DNA from 2 places in the Brevibacillus sp. NRS-1366 genome. Region 1 is predicted to be linked to the other one. Evidence: riboswitches for the same ligand, from Rfam matches in the RefSeq annotation. Region 1 holds a riboswitch; the other holds the start of a gene.
What was found. A riboswitch is a leader RNA that binds a small molecule or an ion and turns the genes downstream of it on or off. The one in region 1 is predicted to bind cobalamin.
Positions count from the first base shown of each region.

Region 2: another riboswitch for cobalamin. It lies ahead of ACIFQN_RS17420 (5-methyltetrahydropteroyltriglutamate--homocysteine S-methyltransferase); the one in region 1 lies ahead of ACIFQN_RS14980 (energy-coupling factor ABC transporter permease).

Region 1 covers NZ_JBITPN010000021.1:151,693-159,534, reverse strand. Annotated here, with positions in the region: gene ald (alanine dehydrogenase) at 1-805, shown strand, start outside; gene ACIFQN_RS15000 (Ger(x)C family spore germination protein) at 872-2,041, opposite strand; gene ACIFQN_RS14995 (spore germination protein) at 2,038-3,420, opposite strand; gene ACIFQN_RS14990 (GerAB/ArcD/ProY family transporter) at 3,410-4,510, opposite strand; gene ACIFQN_RS14985 (quinone-dependent dihydroorotate dehydrogenase) at 4,656-5,747, shown strand; cobalamin riboswitch at 5,879-6,077, shown strand; gene ACIFQN_RS14980 (energy-coupling factor ABC transporter permease) at 6,232-6,996, shown strand; gene ACIFQN_RS14975 (energy-coupling factor ABC transporter substrate-binding protein) at 6,993-7,277, shown strand; gene cbiQ (cobalt ECF transporter T component CbiQ) at 7,274-7,842, shown strand, end outside.
Region 2 covers NZ_JBITPN010000022.1:164,895-172,736, reverse strand. Annotated here, with positions in the region: gene nrdE (class 1b ribonucleoside-diphosphate reductase subunit alpha) at 1-604, shown strand, start outside; gene ACIFQN_RS17430 (serine hydrolase domain-containing protein) at 677-1,708, shown strand; gene nrdF (class 1b ribonucleoside-diphosphate reductase subunit beta) at 1,725-2,684, shown strand; cobalamin riboswitch at 2,783-2,981, shown strand; partial or broken gene ACIFQN_RS17420 (5-methyltetrahydropteroyltriglutamate--homocysteine S-methyltransferase) at 3,090-4,267, shown strand; partial or broken gene ACIFQN_RS17415 (acyl-CoA thioesterase) at 4,291-4,783, shown strand; gene ACIFQN_RS17410 (TetR/AcrR family transcriptional regulator) at 5,279-5,881, shown strand; gene ACIFQN_RS17405 (DUF2306 domain-containing protein) at 6,033-6,647, shown strand; gene ACIFQN_RS17400 (cytochrome ubiquinol oxidase subunit I) at 6,835-7,842, shown strand, end outside.

The DNA of each region.
Region 1 (7,842 bases):
CGAGAAAAAGGTTATTGCCATTGCCTACGAAACCATCCAGCTTGACAACGGAGCATTGCCACTCTTGATGCCAATGTCCGAAGTAGCAGGCCGCATGTCCGTACAAATCGGGGCACAATTCCTGGAAAAACAATACGGCGGAAAAGGTGTGCTGCTCGGTGGCGTACCTGGCGTGCCAAAGGGTGAAGTGGTTGTCATTGGTGGCGGTATCGTCGGTACCAATGCAGCGAAAATGGCATTGGGCCTCGGAGCAAACGTAACCATCATTGATGTGAACGCAGATCGTCTGCGTCAATTGGATGACCTGTTCCAGGGCCGCGTGCAAACATTGATCTCCAACTCCTTCAACATTGCGAACGCAGTGAAAAAAGCAGACCTCTTGGTGGGCGCAGTGCTCATCCCGGGTGCCCGCGCACCTCGTCTCGTAACAGAGGACATGGTGAAGCAAATGACGCCAGGGTCTGTCATCGTTGACGTAGCGATTGACCAAGGTGGTTCTATCGAAACGATCGACCGCATCACGACACACGATAATCCAACCTATGAAAAACATGGAGTTATCCATTATGCGGTAGCAAACATGCCTGGTGCCGTTGCACGTACATCTACACTGGCATTGACCAACGTAACGATTCCTTATGCACTGCAATTGGCAAACAAAGGCTACGCCCAAGCCATTCGTGACAACAAGCCGCTGGCTAAAGGTGTCAACGTGATTGCAGGCAAAGTGAGCTACAAGGCCGTTGCGGATACGCACAATCTCCCATATGCGTCTGTGGAAGAAGTACTTTTGGTGAAAAACTAAGCTGCGGATAAAAAGAAAAACTGCTTGCCCTTCATGCATGGGCAGGCAGTTTTTTTGTGCAAAGGCTTAAGGGAGCAGGTGGTCCGGATAGTGATACCAATTCAGCTTCATCTTGCCGGAGTCACTAAGTCGAACGTTTACGGATACTTCCGCGAGTGCATCTGCTGTCAATTTTCTGGAGTGGTCTTTGGCAAATTGCTTCCAGGCGCCCAAATCGTGTTTGTAGAGTGCTTCTTCAAGGCCATAGAGATCCGTACCTGCCTTGATTCCCTTCAAGAACGTAGCTCTAATTTGCTTCTCAATTTGTTTTTCCGCATCCTTTTGAATGAAATCAGCCTTTACTGAGCCCATTATTTCTCGAACAAACCCATTCAAGTGAACCAAAATGCGAAAACGAGGGTCCACCCCTGTTTGTATAGGTATAATTTCTACCCGCACACTTAGAATGCGCAGCGTCGCCTTCGGTTTATTGTTTTCACGAATGATTAACCCGGCAAACTCCGTATGTGGGTTTAGCCAGCGAAGTCCCAGCAAGTCTTGGCTAGGAAAAAAACCGTTCCACTTGCCTCGGTAAATCGTATGAACCCCATCAATGGTGAGACGGGAGATATAGTTGTTGTTTTCCTTCCAGGCTTGCGTATAGATCGATATGTTCGGCATGATGACGGTGTTGCTGGGCTCCCAAAAGCGGGAAATAAAAGTGTAATACCGAATGGGTTCAATAAAGGATCGCTGCTTATACACATCCTGCGGTTGGTGCAAAAGGGAGGTTAGCGGTGAAAAGCCTGTAATCGAATGGTTGCTGAGCACTTCGGCAATCGGCTCTTTTGTTCCAAAGACCCACTTTGTGTAGCGGAGAAGTCCATACCGATTCAAGATGTCAAAGGTAGGCAGTATATCTTTTTTTAACATGCGTTCGTGGTAAATGAGTGTGGACACAAAGCCGCTAAACAAAGGGATTTGCGCATTTTTTTGCATGTTATCCATAGCGCCTTGTAATGTTTCTCCTCTTCCAATCGAAACCACAATGGGTGGTTTGGACGTACCAGGCGACTCCTGCTTGGCTACAGTCGAGAGATCTGCTGATTGCGCGTACAGGACGTATTCATTATTCACATAGTCGATTCCGAGAGCAGACAGGTAGTTCAAATCCTGGATCGATTTTTGATCCCAGCAGCCACTGACAAAGGTCAGAGACAAAAGGAGTAAGAAGCTTGCCATCCATCGCCGCTTCATTTCAAACCTCCTTTGCTATTGCCGTTTTGTTTAAAAATGTAGATCAAAGGACGAAACAAGACTTTCACTAGAGTCATCAGAAAGTTGGAAGAGTGATTCAACACATAAGGTCTTCCAAATGATGTGAGCGTAGACAAGTAGTAGACCATGATCAAGAGGCTGATCACAAAGCCATAGATACCCAAGATCGATGAGAGCAGAAAGACAGCAAAACGAGAAACGGTTACGGCTCCGCTCAAGGATTGATTGATCAGGGTAAAGGAAGCGACGACAGTCAACGAGCCGATGAACAGCATAGACGGCGAAGTAATCCCTGCTCGAATGGAGGCATCGCCAATAATAAGTGCACCTACCAGAGCGAGGGTTTGCCCGACTGTTTTGGGCAGACGAGCCCCCGCCTCACGTAAAAATTCAAAGATAAACAGAATCCCGAACAGCTCCATGGGGGCAGAGAACGGTAAGCCTCGTCTCCCTTGAGAAATGGTGGCAAGCAATTGGAAAGGAAACTCTTCTACATTGTAAGAGGTGAGAGCAATCCAAAATCCCGGTAAGAAGACAGCGATAAAGATTCCGCCCAACCTCAGAATACGCTCCAGCCACACAAAAACAATCGGATATTGATCATCCTCGGGAGATTTGATCAGCTCCAGGAGGGTGACCGGGGCAATCAGGGCAACAGGAGAACCGTCAATTATGACGATTGCTTTTCCTTCAAACAGCATGTAAATGGCATAATCGGGACGACCCGAATAATCAACAAGCGGAAACAAGGAGTAGGTATGGTCGCTCAGCCTTTGTTCCAAAATGGCGCTGTTGATGTTTTTTTTTGCTTTGCAGTCCAAAAGCCGCTCCCGCATAGACTCCACGAGGTCTAAAGGCGCAGCATCTCTCATGTATAGCATCGAGACTCGGGTCTTGGAGCGTGTTCCCAGTGTAAACGTCTCACAAGCTAGTGAAAGCGTTCGAAGTCGTTTGCGTATCAATGCTACATTAGCGTTAAGATCCTCTACGAACCCGTCTCGGGGGCCTTTGATGGATACCTCTGTATTTGCTTCCTCTGTATTCCGTTGAGGGCGATTGGAAATATCCCACGTAAAAGGCGGAGAATCCCCCAGAAACAGCAATAAGTCTCCTGCAAATAATCGCTCTACCCAATATTCCTGATCATCAATAAGAGGAATGAGTGGCAGCGAGCGGATGTCACCCTTGCCTAGGGAGTGTTTCAGCTGTGGAAGCACGACTTCGTGCATTTGCCTGATATTAGCAAGCCCCTCGCAATAGATGGGCAGGATGGTTTGATCATCACTTGAAACCAATCGCAAAAAGCTTACATCTGCACAATGAGCAAAGACTTCTTGTAATTCGGCTTCACGACTCATGCCCTGTATCCTCCTGTCTGGTTGATCTCCTCAGGGCTACGCCAGCAAGTAAGAGTGTAACGATTACGATTACGATCAAAAAGAGAGGGTAATACACCTTTGACAAAAACGAAACAAAGGCCATATCGCTAAAAGGGAGGCTGGTAACGGCAATCAAGCTTCCTCCCAAAATGATCAGAAGAAGCCAACGCCTCGATGCAGAATGGATTTGCAGAAGCTCACAGATTAACAAGAAGCATAACGAAATGCGTATAAACGAGCCGGAAAGCCATTGATAGATGGCAAAGAACTCCATATTCTCGATATCTTTACCGATAGTCAATAGGCGCCATTGTTCAAAGGCAGGGAAACGTTGACGAGTCGATTCAATAGGTCCAAACTCCGCGATCGCACCTGTCAACGGACTTATGGTCAGCACGACAATGATGAATACCATGATCAAGTAGTGAGTCAATCGCAAAGGTGCTCGCACATGATGCTGGAGTAGCAGCAAGATAAACAATTCCACAAATCCTCCACCTACATACACCATCCCGTGAAGCATGGGGGTGACCCCGTGTTGAAACAGCGGCAGCAGCAAGCTGTAATCCTTTTTGGGAATATTGCCAAAGGCTACGAAAAAACCAAGGATTGCTACAACTGGCAGTAAGATTCCAGAGGTGATCCCGAGAGGTGCAATCCCTCCGTGGGCAGCAATTACGCAAAAGATGATCAGTGCCAGCGCTGTCACCCATTCAGGTGTATAGGGCAAATAGTTCACGGTCGTCCATGTTTGTGTATCAATCAGGCTGACTAGTGCCATCAAATACAAGGCGAAAATAATCGGTGTGAGCAGCAGGTAACTGACGAACTTGCTAGAATGACGCGTGACCCATGATTGCAAAGACTGGCGATTGAGGCGACGGCTGATAAGAGACAGGAGGCATGCCCAAACGGCAAAAGGGACAGCTGTCAACAGAACACCCAACCATGAATCACGTCCCGCCTTGCTCAGCAAAAGGGGGATGACTGTTACGTGATTGGAGATTCCCACTGTCAGCATAATCATCATGATTGCTTGGCCAATCCCGATCTTTCCGTCCACTTTCATAGCGGCTCTTTTCACCTCCATGATTGGTGGTGTTGTTATGATTTGCCTGCCAGCCTGGAAATATGTATCACGTATAAAGCTTACCCACCTTACACAAAGTGTGGTATTCTACAATGAGGTAAAACGGAGCGAGGAGTGCAACCAGATGTATCAGCTTATACGAAAGTATCTGTTTCAGCAGGATACAGAAGAGATTCATGAGAAGACGATTCATGCCCTGAAGCTGGCGCAGGATTTGGCTCCAGGCAAAAGTGTGTTGAAAATGATGTACCAACGAAAAGATGAGCGTTTGGAAACAAAGCTCTGGGGCCTAACGTTCCCCAATCCGGTAGGTCTGGCTGCCGGTTTTGACAAAAATGCGGAAGTGTACCATGGCTTGGGTGCTTTAGGGTTCGGATTTGTGGAAGTAGGAACACTCACTCCGCAAGGTCAGCCAGGCAATCCCAAACCGCGAGCATTCCGCCTTCCTGAGCATCAAGCTCTCATCAATCGAATGGGATTCAATAACCAGGGCGCGTATTTGGCTTCTCAGCGCCTGATTGACTACGCTTATTCTGACATTCCTATCGGCATCAACATCGGAAAAAACAAGCTGACTCCGAACGAAGAAGCTGCCAGCGATTATAGCAAGTGCATGGACATGCTCTATGCGTACGGACATTATTTCGTAATTAACATCAGCTCACCGAATACGCCTAATCTCCGAGATTTGCAGGAGACAGAGAGCTTGCGTGTGCTCATTCGTACTGTGCGAGAAAAAGCCGCGGAGATGGAGGTCCGCGGAGTGAAGCGAAAACCCATTCTCTTAAAAGTCGCTCCTGACATGTCAGATGAGCAAATGCGGGATGTGGTGCAAGCAGCTGTCGAGGAGGGCATTTCCGGGATTATTGCCACGAATACGACTCTGTCCCGTGAAGTGGTCAAAGCTCATCGATATGCCGAAGAAGCAGGAGGATTGAGCGGAAGGCCACTTACAGAACGCTCTACTGCTTGGGTAAAAGAGATTTATCAGGAAGTGGGCGACAAGGTCCCCGTCATTGGAGTAGGCGGTATTTTTACGGGTGAGGATGCTTACGAAAAAATTCGTGCAGGTGCGAGTCTTATTCAGGTATACACCGGCATGATCTACCAGGGCCCTGGTATTGCCAAGCAAATCAATAAAAAGCTGCTGCAATTGATGAAGCGGGATGGATTTACCCATATAAGTGAAGTAATTGGGGTAGATGCAAAATCATAGCAGATAATCAATGAGCGAGCCGATGCTGTCATTTGCGCAGCTTCTCGGCTCGCTTCCCTTGTTTTCCTCTCTTTTTCTTTACCCACCTTTTGGTTATAATGAAAGTGGACAATTATTTATTGTCCGAAAATTTGATATCGTTGGCCTTAGGTGCCTTTATGTATATGCGAAACATAAAGGGTAACAGGGAATCGGGTGAAAATCCCGAGCGGTCCCGCCACTGTAACCAGGGAGTTCTCTTTGAAAGGAAACCACTCATATTTATATGGGGAAGGACAAAGAGCGCATGGATCTGGAAGCCAGGAGACCTACCTATAAGCCACACCCGATTACCTTCGCGGAAAGGAGCGGTGATTACGAGACAATATGGCTGAAAGGTTTTGGTCTATTGTTTTGTGCGCGCAAATCTCGTCTTCGTGTAGATGGGATTTTTTTTGTACATTCGATTCGTACGTTAAAGGAAGAAAGAGAAGGAGGAAGTCGAATGAATCGGTCTCGGATCATTTCTACATGCCTATTGATTGCCGGATTTGTTTTTTATTTTTTAGTGAATGAACCTCAGACAGGGCATGCAATGCACATTATGGAAGGGTATTTGCCTTTTTCCTGGGCGCTGTTTTGGTGGGTAGTCTTCTTGCCATTTTTTATTCTCGGGTTGCGCTCGATCCAAAAGATTGTAAAAGAACATCCAGAAATGAAATTGCTCCTGGGTGTGTCAGGGGCATTTGCCTTTGTATTGTCGGCACTTAAAATTCCTTCTGTGACGGGGAGCAGTTCACATCCGACCGGAACTGGTCTGGGCGCCATCATGTTCGGTCCTCTGGCGATGTCTGTTCTGGGCAGCTTGGTGTTGTTGTTCCAGGCGCTTCTATTGGCGCACGGAGGCTTGACTACACTGGGTGCAAATGCCGTATCCATGGCTGTAGTCGGCCCGATGGTGGCATACGGAATCTATCGCTTGATTATGCGTGTGAATGGCGGGCAACGTCTTGCTGTTTTTGCGGCAGCGGCCTTGGCCGATTTGGCTACCTACGTAGTTACCTCGATTCAATTGGCTCTGGCGTTCCCAGCGGAATCGGGTGGGGTTCTCGCCTCGTTTGCCAAATTTGCCGGCATCTTTGCTTTTACCCAGATTCCTTTGGCGATCAGTGAGGGTCTTTTGACCGTACTTGTCTGGAACTGGTTGCAATCTTACAATGCAAAAGAGCTGTCCCAATTACGGCTTTTAAAACGGGAGGAATCGCTGTGAAAAAGGGATTAAACTGGCTGTTACTCTTGGGAGTAGTAGTACTAGCGGTGCTGCCGCTGCTATTGGTTCAGGATTCGGAATTCGGTGGCGCCGATGGTGCAGCAGAGGAAGCCATCAAGGAAATTTCACCTACATATGAGCCGTGGTTCCAGCCGCTTTTGGAGCCGCCAGGGGGCGAAACAGAGAGTCTGTTGTTTGCTGTCCAAGCCGCATTGGGTGCAGGTGTTATCGGATATGCGATGGGATTGTACAAGGGACGGCTGGATAAGTCGAAAAAATGAATTGGCAGCAGCTCGATTCCCTTTCCTACCAAAATCAATTGAGGCACCTGCCGCCAGAACATAAGCTTTTATTCGGCAGTGTGCTGCTGCTGCTTGTTCTCTTGGGTCATTGGCTGGTACAAATGCTCGTCTTTATTTGGATAGGGGTGTGGGTCGTTGGATATGCCCGCATCCCTGTGCGTTCCTATTTGCTGTTTTTGCTGCTGTCGCTTTCTTTTTTTGTAGCTGGTCTGCCTGCTTTATTGATTGATTGGATCAAAATGGGAGTGGCAACACCATCAGTAGAGGTGCTGGTATCATGGAAGCTCGGGTCTTATTTGTTCTATGTCTCTCCTACGGCTGTTAACAAGGTGGCCGTGCTATTTTGGAGGACGATGGCAAGCCTTAGCTGTTTTTCATTGATCTTGTTTACTGTGCCGTTCGCAGAAATTTTGCAGGTATTACGGCGGATCGGGATACCTTCCATTCTGACTGATTTATTGATGATCATGTACCGCTTTATCTTTGTCCTGCTGCAAACGTCCTATCAATTGTGGATTGCGCAGCGTTCACGTGGTGGTCATCA
Region 2 (7,842 bases), on a different contig from region 1:
AGAGATGAGCATGATGATTGCCAAGGAGAAAGGAACGACTTTCCTCGGCTTTGAGCAATCGGAATATGCCAAAGGGACATATTTCACAAAATACGTGACAAACGATTATCAGCCGCTTACGGAAAAAGGAAAACGACTTTTTGACGGCATGCATATCCCGACAACCGAGGATTGGGTTGACCTTAAGCAAAAAGTTCAAACATACGGTCTCTACCATGCGTACCGTCTGGCGATTGCGCCTACACAGAGCATTTCCTACATTCAAAATGCTACTTCGAGTGTGATGCCTATCGTGGAACACATCGAAACGAGAACCTACGCGAATTCAACGACGTACTATCCGATGCCGTATTTGTCTGGGGAGAACTACTTTTACTATAAATCGGCGTATGCCATCGATCAGTTCAAAGTCATCGACCTGATTGCCGAGATTCAGGAGCATGTCGACCAAGGCATTTCGACGGTTCTGCATGTAAACAGCAACATTTCAACTCGCGAGCTTGCCCGCTACTATATCTACGCGGCGAAAAAAGGATTGAAGTCGCTTTATTATACCCGTACCAAGCATTTGACGGTGGAAGAGTGCATTAGCTGCGCGGTCTAAGCTTTTTAACACACCCTACGGCTTTATCTAATGGTAAAATGATGGAAAAACGTAGGGAGTAGGGTGTGTATAATGCAGCTCGTACGGCAAGAGTCGAAGCAATTTCAAACAGCAGTCAATCATGTAACCGAAACATTCCACACCGTTGTAGGCACAGGTGCTGCTTTTCTGGTCATCCAGAACAATGCTATTGTCTGTGAGCAATATTGGGGCAGGCAGGGAGCCGATGCGAATGCGAGAGTCGTTCAACCTGACACGCAGTTCCATGTAGCATCGGTTCGAAAAAGCTATATCGGGTTTGCAGTCGCTTATGCTGTCTATCACGGTCATATTGATTCGATTGACGACCCAGTGACAAAGTATTTGCCCATGCTAGATTCTTTGCTGATGAACGGCACCACCATCCGGCATTTGCTGACGCATACACATGGACTTCACATGAGGGAAGATCGGATTTACCGTGAATTCGCGCCTGGAACCAGCTGGTCCTATCGTGGTGTCGGCATTGAGATGCTGGCCCGGATCGTGGAAAAGACGACTGGCAAAACCATCGCACAAATTCTGTTTGAGCAAGTTTTCCAGCCACTTGGCTTTACGCAGTCGGGATGGTATGGAAACATGAATGAGAAATTGGTTGATGTGATCCGACTGTCCACAGATACAAGCTGGCGCACCAGTGAAAGTACGGCTGGTGACCAGATGAACATGTACGTTTCAACAAGGGAATTGGCGTACTGGGGCTATCTTCACCTGAAGCGGGGGATGATTGCCGGAAAACAAGTAGTAGAAAAAGAAATCATAGACCTAGCAACATCGCTTCAAAGTCCTGCGTTAAACGATAAAGACTTGCCGCAAAACGGTTTCTTGTGGTTTGTCAAAGATTTGCCTGCGAAACAAACAGAGATCGGTGATCGAGTGCCAAAAGGGTCGTATCAAATTCTTGGGTATACAGGGGTGACGCTCTTAGTTATTCCCAAGCACGATCTCGTGGCCGTTCGCATGTTTAATAGCTTTGGTTCGCCTCCGGGATACGATTATCTAACAGATGTCCGAGGCTTTGGAGATCGGATCATGCATTGTTTAGAGGACGCAACAAGCAAATAGAGAAGAGGTACGACACATGAAAGCTGTCAATTGGAACAGGCCGGACGACGACTTTACGATGACGTTTTGGAATCAGAACATTATGCAGTTCTGGACTGACGATGAAATCCCGCTCTCAGATGACAAAATGTCCTGGATGGAGCTCGGTCCGGCAGAACGGGATACATACAAAAAGGTACTCGGGGGACTTACCTTGCTGGATACGGTACAAGGTGGAGTAGGTATGCCCAAAATCATGGAGCATGTAGATGGGCTGCAAAGAAAAGCCGTCCTTGCCTTCATGGGAATGATGGAGCAAATCCACGCCAAATCATACAGCAGTATCTTTACTACTTTGGCTGCTACTGAGGAAATCGATGATATTTTCACGTGGGTTGAACAAAATCCTTACCTGCAAACAAAAGCAAGCCTTATTTCAAGTCGTTACCAGGAGATCCATTCGGAGAAGGATCTGTACATGGCGATGGTGGCTTCTGTCTTTTTGGAAAGTTATCTGTTCTACAGCGGCTTTTTCTACCCGCTCTTTTTGGCTGGCCAAGGCAAGATGACGAGCAGCGGAGAGATTATTGACCTGATTGTACGTGATGAGAGCATTCACGGACTCTATGTAGGCGTTCTTGCCCAGGAAGTGTACCAACGCCTGAGCGTAGTCGAGCAAACCGCGGTAAAAGAGGAGCTGTATGCACTTCTACAAGAATTGCATCAGAATGAAGAAGCGTATACAAAAGCTCTGTATACCGAAATTGGTCTCGCCGAGGATGTTCTGGCTTACGTTCGTTACAATGCGAACAAGGCTTTGATGAATTTGGGATTCGATCCCTTTTTCCCCGAGGAAGAAGTCAATCCGATTGTGCTAAACGGTATCCGCACGCAAACCAAACAGCATGATTTCTTCTCGAAAAAAGGCAATGGCTACGTTCGGACATTGAATGTCGAGCCGCTTACGGATGATGATTTTCAATTTTCATCCTTGTGAAGAAAAAGTTTGACATGACAAAAAATGGTTTGCATGTTACTGTATGAAAAGGATGTTGCCAGCTAGTCTACTGGTACAACCTCACTCATAATTTTAACTTCATAGGAGTGGGAACAGGTTCCTTGGTAATGAATCACGACTAAGGATGAAAAGGGAAGTCGGTGAGAATCCGACACGGTCCCGCCACTGTAAGAGGGGAGTCGGCACAACGAGAAGCCACTGATCCGTATGGATTGGGAAGGCGTTTGCTGATGATGATCCTCAAGTCAGGAGACCTGCCTGTTTCGACGACACTGCTTAACCTACGGGAGATAGGGAGGTGTTAGGATGCTGTGATCTCAGTGCTTATTTGGCATTTCTAACGTTCTTTTTGATCGTTGGAGATGCCTTTTTTGTATAGGTAGGAAGGTATTGGCAGCGGGCATCATTGACGGACGGAACATTTGGCGCTGCTCTCTCGAAGAAAAATGGGAGCTGGTCAAGCAAATCATAGAGCTAGTGCCACAGGAGCGGTTGTGGCTGCAAGCGTCGAGCAGTTTGCTGCACGTACCGGTTACGACGCTTTGCGAAAGCGATTTGGATGAGGAAATCAAACAGACATTGGCCTTTGCAGACGAAAAATTGGGGGAAACAGCGCTCCTGCGTTTGCAGCTGTCACCAGCAAGAAATCGTTCCGAGTTAAAGCAAGCGCTCAAAGAGTTGGAATCAGAGTCACCTATGCGCCAGGTTCCGTTTCAGGAACGGCAGCAAATCCAGCAAGAAAAGTGGAAACTTCCCCTGCTCCCTACGACCACCATCGGCAGCTTCCCGCAGACGGCAGAAGTGCGCCAGGCCAGACAACAGTTTAAAAAAGGCGAATGGTCATCCGAGCAATATGCGACTTTCATCCAGGAGCAGATTAAGGAATGGATCGGCATTCAAGAAGAGATTGGGCTCGATGTGCTTGTGCATGGCGAGTTTGAACGAACCGACATGGTGGAATTTTTTGGGGAAAAGCTGGGAGGATTCCTTTTTACGAAAAACGGCTGGGTCCAGTCGTACGGCTCCCGTTGTGTAAAACCGCCTGTAATTTACGGGCAGGAATACACATGATTCAAGTCGATGAGCCAGCTTTGCGTGAAGGACTGCCTCTCAAGCAAAAGGACAGAAGAGCTTACCTGGATTGGGCGGTCAGGGCATTCCGCCTGGCGACATCCAGCGTCGAGCCGACAACACAAATTCATACGCATATGTGCTATTGCGAATTCCATGACTTCATGGATGTCATCAGCGAACTGGATGCTGATGTGATCTCGATTGAGACATCGCGCAGTCACGGAGAACTGGTCTCTGTATTTGAGACATGCACATACGACAAAGGGATTGGACTTGGTGTGTACGACATTCACAGTCCTCGTGTTCCTACCATCGAAGAAATGGAAAAGATGGTGACGAGTGCCCTCCAAGTGCTGCCACCCTCGCAATTTTGGATCAATCCTGATTGTGGATTAAAGACGAGAGGGAATCGGGAAACGATTGCTTCCTTGAAAAATATGGTGAAAGCAACACAGGCAGTGCGCGACCGATTGGCTGCGCAATCATGATAACAGCAAGAGGAGTTGACCAGATGCCTGTGCAATCTTGCCCGGTTCAGCAGTCCCAAACCTTTTTGACTGATCTCGTATTCCCGCCAGATACAAACCATCACAATACGATTTTTGGTGGAAAAGTGATGGCCTATGTTGACAAAATTGCGTGCATTGCAGCGATGCGGCATTGCAGCGATGCGGCATTGCCGCAAGCCCGTCGTAACAGTGTCTAGCGATTCATTTGACTTCCTGGCTCCGATCAAAACAGGCGAGGCGATCAATCTGGAAGCCTATGTGACCTGGACACATCGTACCTCGATGGAAATATTCGTCAAGGTCGAATCGGAGAATCTGTTGACGGGTACCAAACGCATGACTGCACGAGCTTACCTGACGATGATTGCCCTCGACGAAGACGGGAAGCCAGCCCTCGTCCCGGCCGTTATCGCCGAAACCGAGGAGGAACAGCTTCAACACGAGAAGGCCAAGGAACGGTATGAGCTGAGGAAGAAGCGTAAAGTGGAAGCGTAAAAAAAAGATCGCCATGCCTGGTGTAAAAACAGGGCAGAGGCGATTTTTTTGTTTCCTGAGGATGCTGTATTGAAATGATCGGTGGTCGCTATCCAAACACGTCAAAGGGAACGAAGCAAGAGCACGACACCCATGACGAACAAAGAGCACATACAAAGAGTGTCGAGGGGATGAAGAACTTTTCTTGTAAACCTGGAATCTTTCCATCTTTTCGCGGTGAAATACAGCACGATCAGCATGACGGGGAGACTGCCGAGAGTCATTCCCAGCCTACCCCAACAATTGGTAGACAGTCGAGCCGGCCAAGAGGACAATTACAAACTTATCAAGCGGATGGAAGTATCAGTTTAACGATGAGGCATTCTAACCAATGCAAGCAAGTGCAACTCAAGCACTCTTTTGTTGATAGATGTTTCGAAGCTTTATTCGCAATGTAAAGTGATTATCTTTTTAGTTATAATAGACGGTACATGACTCATACGGGGGAGAAAATTAATGAATAAGGTAGACGAGACGCGTGATCTTATTATTCAAACTTCATTAGCCTTATTTAATACAAAGGGCTATAGTCAAACTTCTATCCAAGATATTATGGAAGCTACAGGACTACCAAAAGGTGCAATCTATCGACGATTTGAAAATAAGAATGAAATCGCTATTGCCTCATTTGAATATGCGGGGAATATTATTTGGAGATTCTTCTTAGAAGCAACGAAATCTAAGGTGACAGCGACAGATAAAATAATCGCGATGTTTTATGTTTATCAAGATGCTGTTCATAATCCTCCTGTGGATGGGGGATGTCCTCTCCTTAATACGGCGATCGAAACCGATTTTGGTTTTCCAGAGCTTCATGATAAAGCCGCCGAAGCCTATAAGCAAACCTTGCTTTTTATTCAAGCGATTATTGAAGAGGGTATAAAGTCTAAAGAATTGAAACAGGACATCGATTCTTATTCATTAGCCTCCTTTTTGTTTTCGACGATGGAAGGTGCAGTGATGGCGAGTCGCTTGTCTTTGAATAATGAACATATCCATCATAGCATTACGCATGTAAAAGCACTGTTGCAGCATTACTCAGAAGAGAACCAGAGGTAAACTTCCCTCCTTTGGTTCTTTTTTTCGTCACAAGAATTTAAGAACTTGTCCATAGAAATCCCTTTCACAAGAATATATGATAGATTCATTGAACCGGACGGTCCGGTCCGATTCGGTCCAAATCAAAACAATCAATGGGAGGATAGGTAAGATGAAAAAAATCATCGGGATAACCCTTTTCATCATCTCGATCATGTGGGTATTGCATACATTTTCAAAAAATTTTTTGGTTGATCCTACTTTCCAGTCATTTCTCTCGAAAAAGGATCAGATTCTGGCAAATCAATCGTTATGGGTGTTTATGATTCGTGCTCATATTGCTCTCGCTATTGTTTCGCTTCTCACTGGTCCTTTAGGAGCCATAAAGAGATTCCGGGTCAAATCATTATCATTTCACCGGTGGAATGGCCGACTGTATGTCTTGTCGATTATTCTAAATTTCATTCCAGGAATTTACGTCTCGTTGTTTGCAACCGGTGGATGGCTGAGTACTGCAGGGTTTTTCATCCTGGAAACGCTATGGCTCGGGACAACGATACTCGGTTATTGGTATATCAAAAAACGAAACATGATTTTACATAGTGAGTGGATGATCCGGAGCTTCTTTCTTTCCTTTGCGAATATGACGATTTATATCATTGTGGCTATTACTCACAAAGGATTCAATTTTTCCTATGGAACAGCCTACACGATAGCGGTATGGTTATGTTGGATGCTGAACCTGCTTGTAGCTGAAGCAGTGATTAGAAAAAAAGCACTCTTATAAACGATCTGCGTCATTACATTTGTTCATGAAAACGAATGACGAACACGAGGTGCCATGCTGGTTAACGGAGGTGGTGTTATGTATCGAACGCACGAAAAGAAACTGATATGGATCAGCTTTATCGTTGCGGGCATTATGCTCCTGTCACTTATTGGACGTATATTCAGAGGCTGAGGAGGGGAAAGCCATGGAGGTCGGGGGTTCTGTATTTTATAGCCGTGTTTTAACAGAACTTACATTAACGTTCCACATCATCTATGCTACCATTGGCGTCGGCGTTCCGCTGATGATCATGATCGCACAGTGGGTAGGGATTAAGAAGAACGACGAGCATTATATTCTGCTTGCCAGGCGACTTGCCCGGGGTTTTGTCATTACTGTTGCCGTAGGCGTTGTGACCGGGACGGCAATTGGTTTGCAGCTGACGTTATTATGGCCAAACTTTATGCAATTAGCGGGGAATGTGATTGCGCTGCCCCTTTTTATGGAGACCTTCGCGTTTTTCTTTGAAGCGATTTTCTTAGGCATCTATTTATATACATGGGATCGCTTTAAAGATCAGAAAAAGCATCTGCTCTTGCTGATCCCGGTCGCAATCGGTGCATCCATGTCAGCTGTTTTCATTACAATCGTGAATGCGTTTATGAACGCGCCACGAGGCTTTGATGTTGTTGATGGTCAGCTGGTCAATATACAACCGGTACTCGCCATGCTAAATCCCGCAATGCCAACAAAAGTGGGGCACGTGCTTGTATCTGCTTATATGACATCTGCTTTTGTTTTGGCGGCAATAGCGGCATATCGCAGATTGAAAGGCTCCCATCATGTTTATCATAAAAAATCCATGTACCTTTTTATGAAATTGGGATTGCTATTCTCAATAGCCACCTTACTCATTGGAGATTTCTCCGCAAAATATTTAGTAGAATATCAACCAGAAAAATTGGCTGCTGCTGAATGGCACTTTGAAACGGAAAAAGGGGCATCACTGGTACTATTCGGTGTGACGGATGGCAAGGAAGTGAAATACGCGATCAAAGTTCCTTACGCATTAAGTATTTTGGCGCATAGCAATCCGTTTGCAGAAGTAACAGGGTTAAACGAGTTCCCCAAGGATGAAACACCGCCGCTGTATATCCACTATCTCTTTGACATCATGGTCACGATTGGTACCTTCCTGATTCTTCTATCGGCG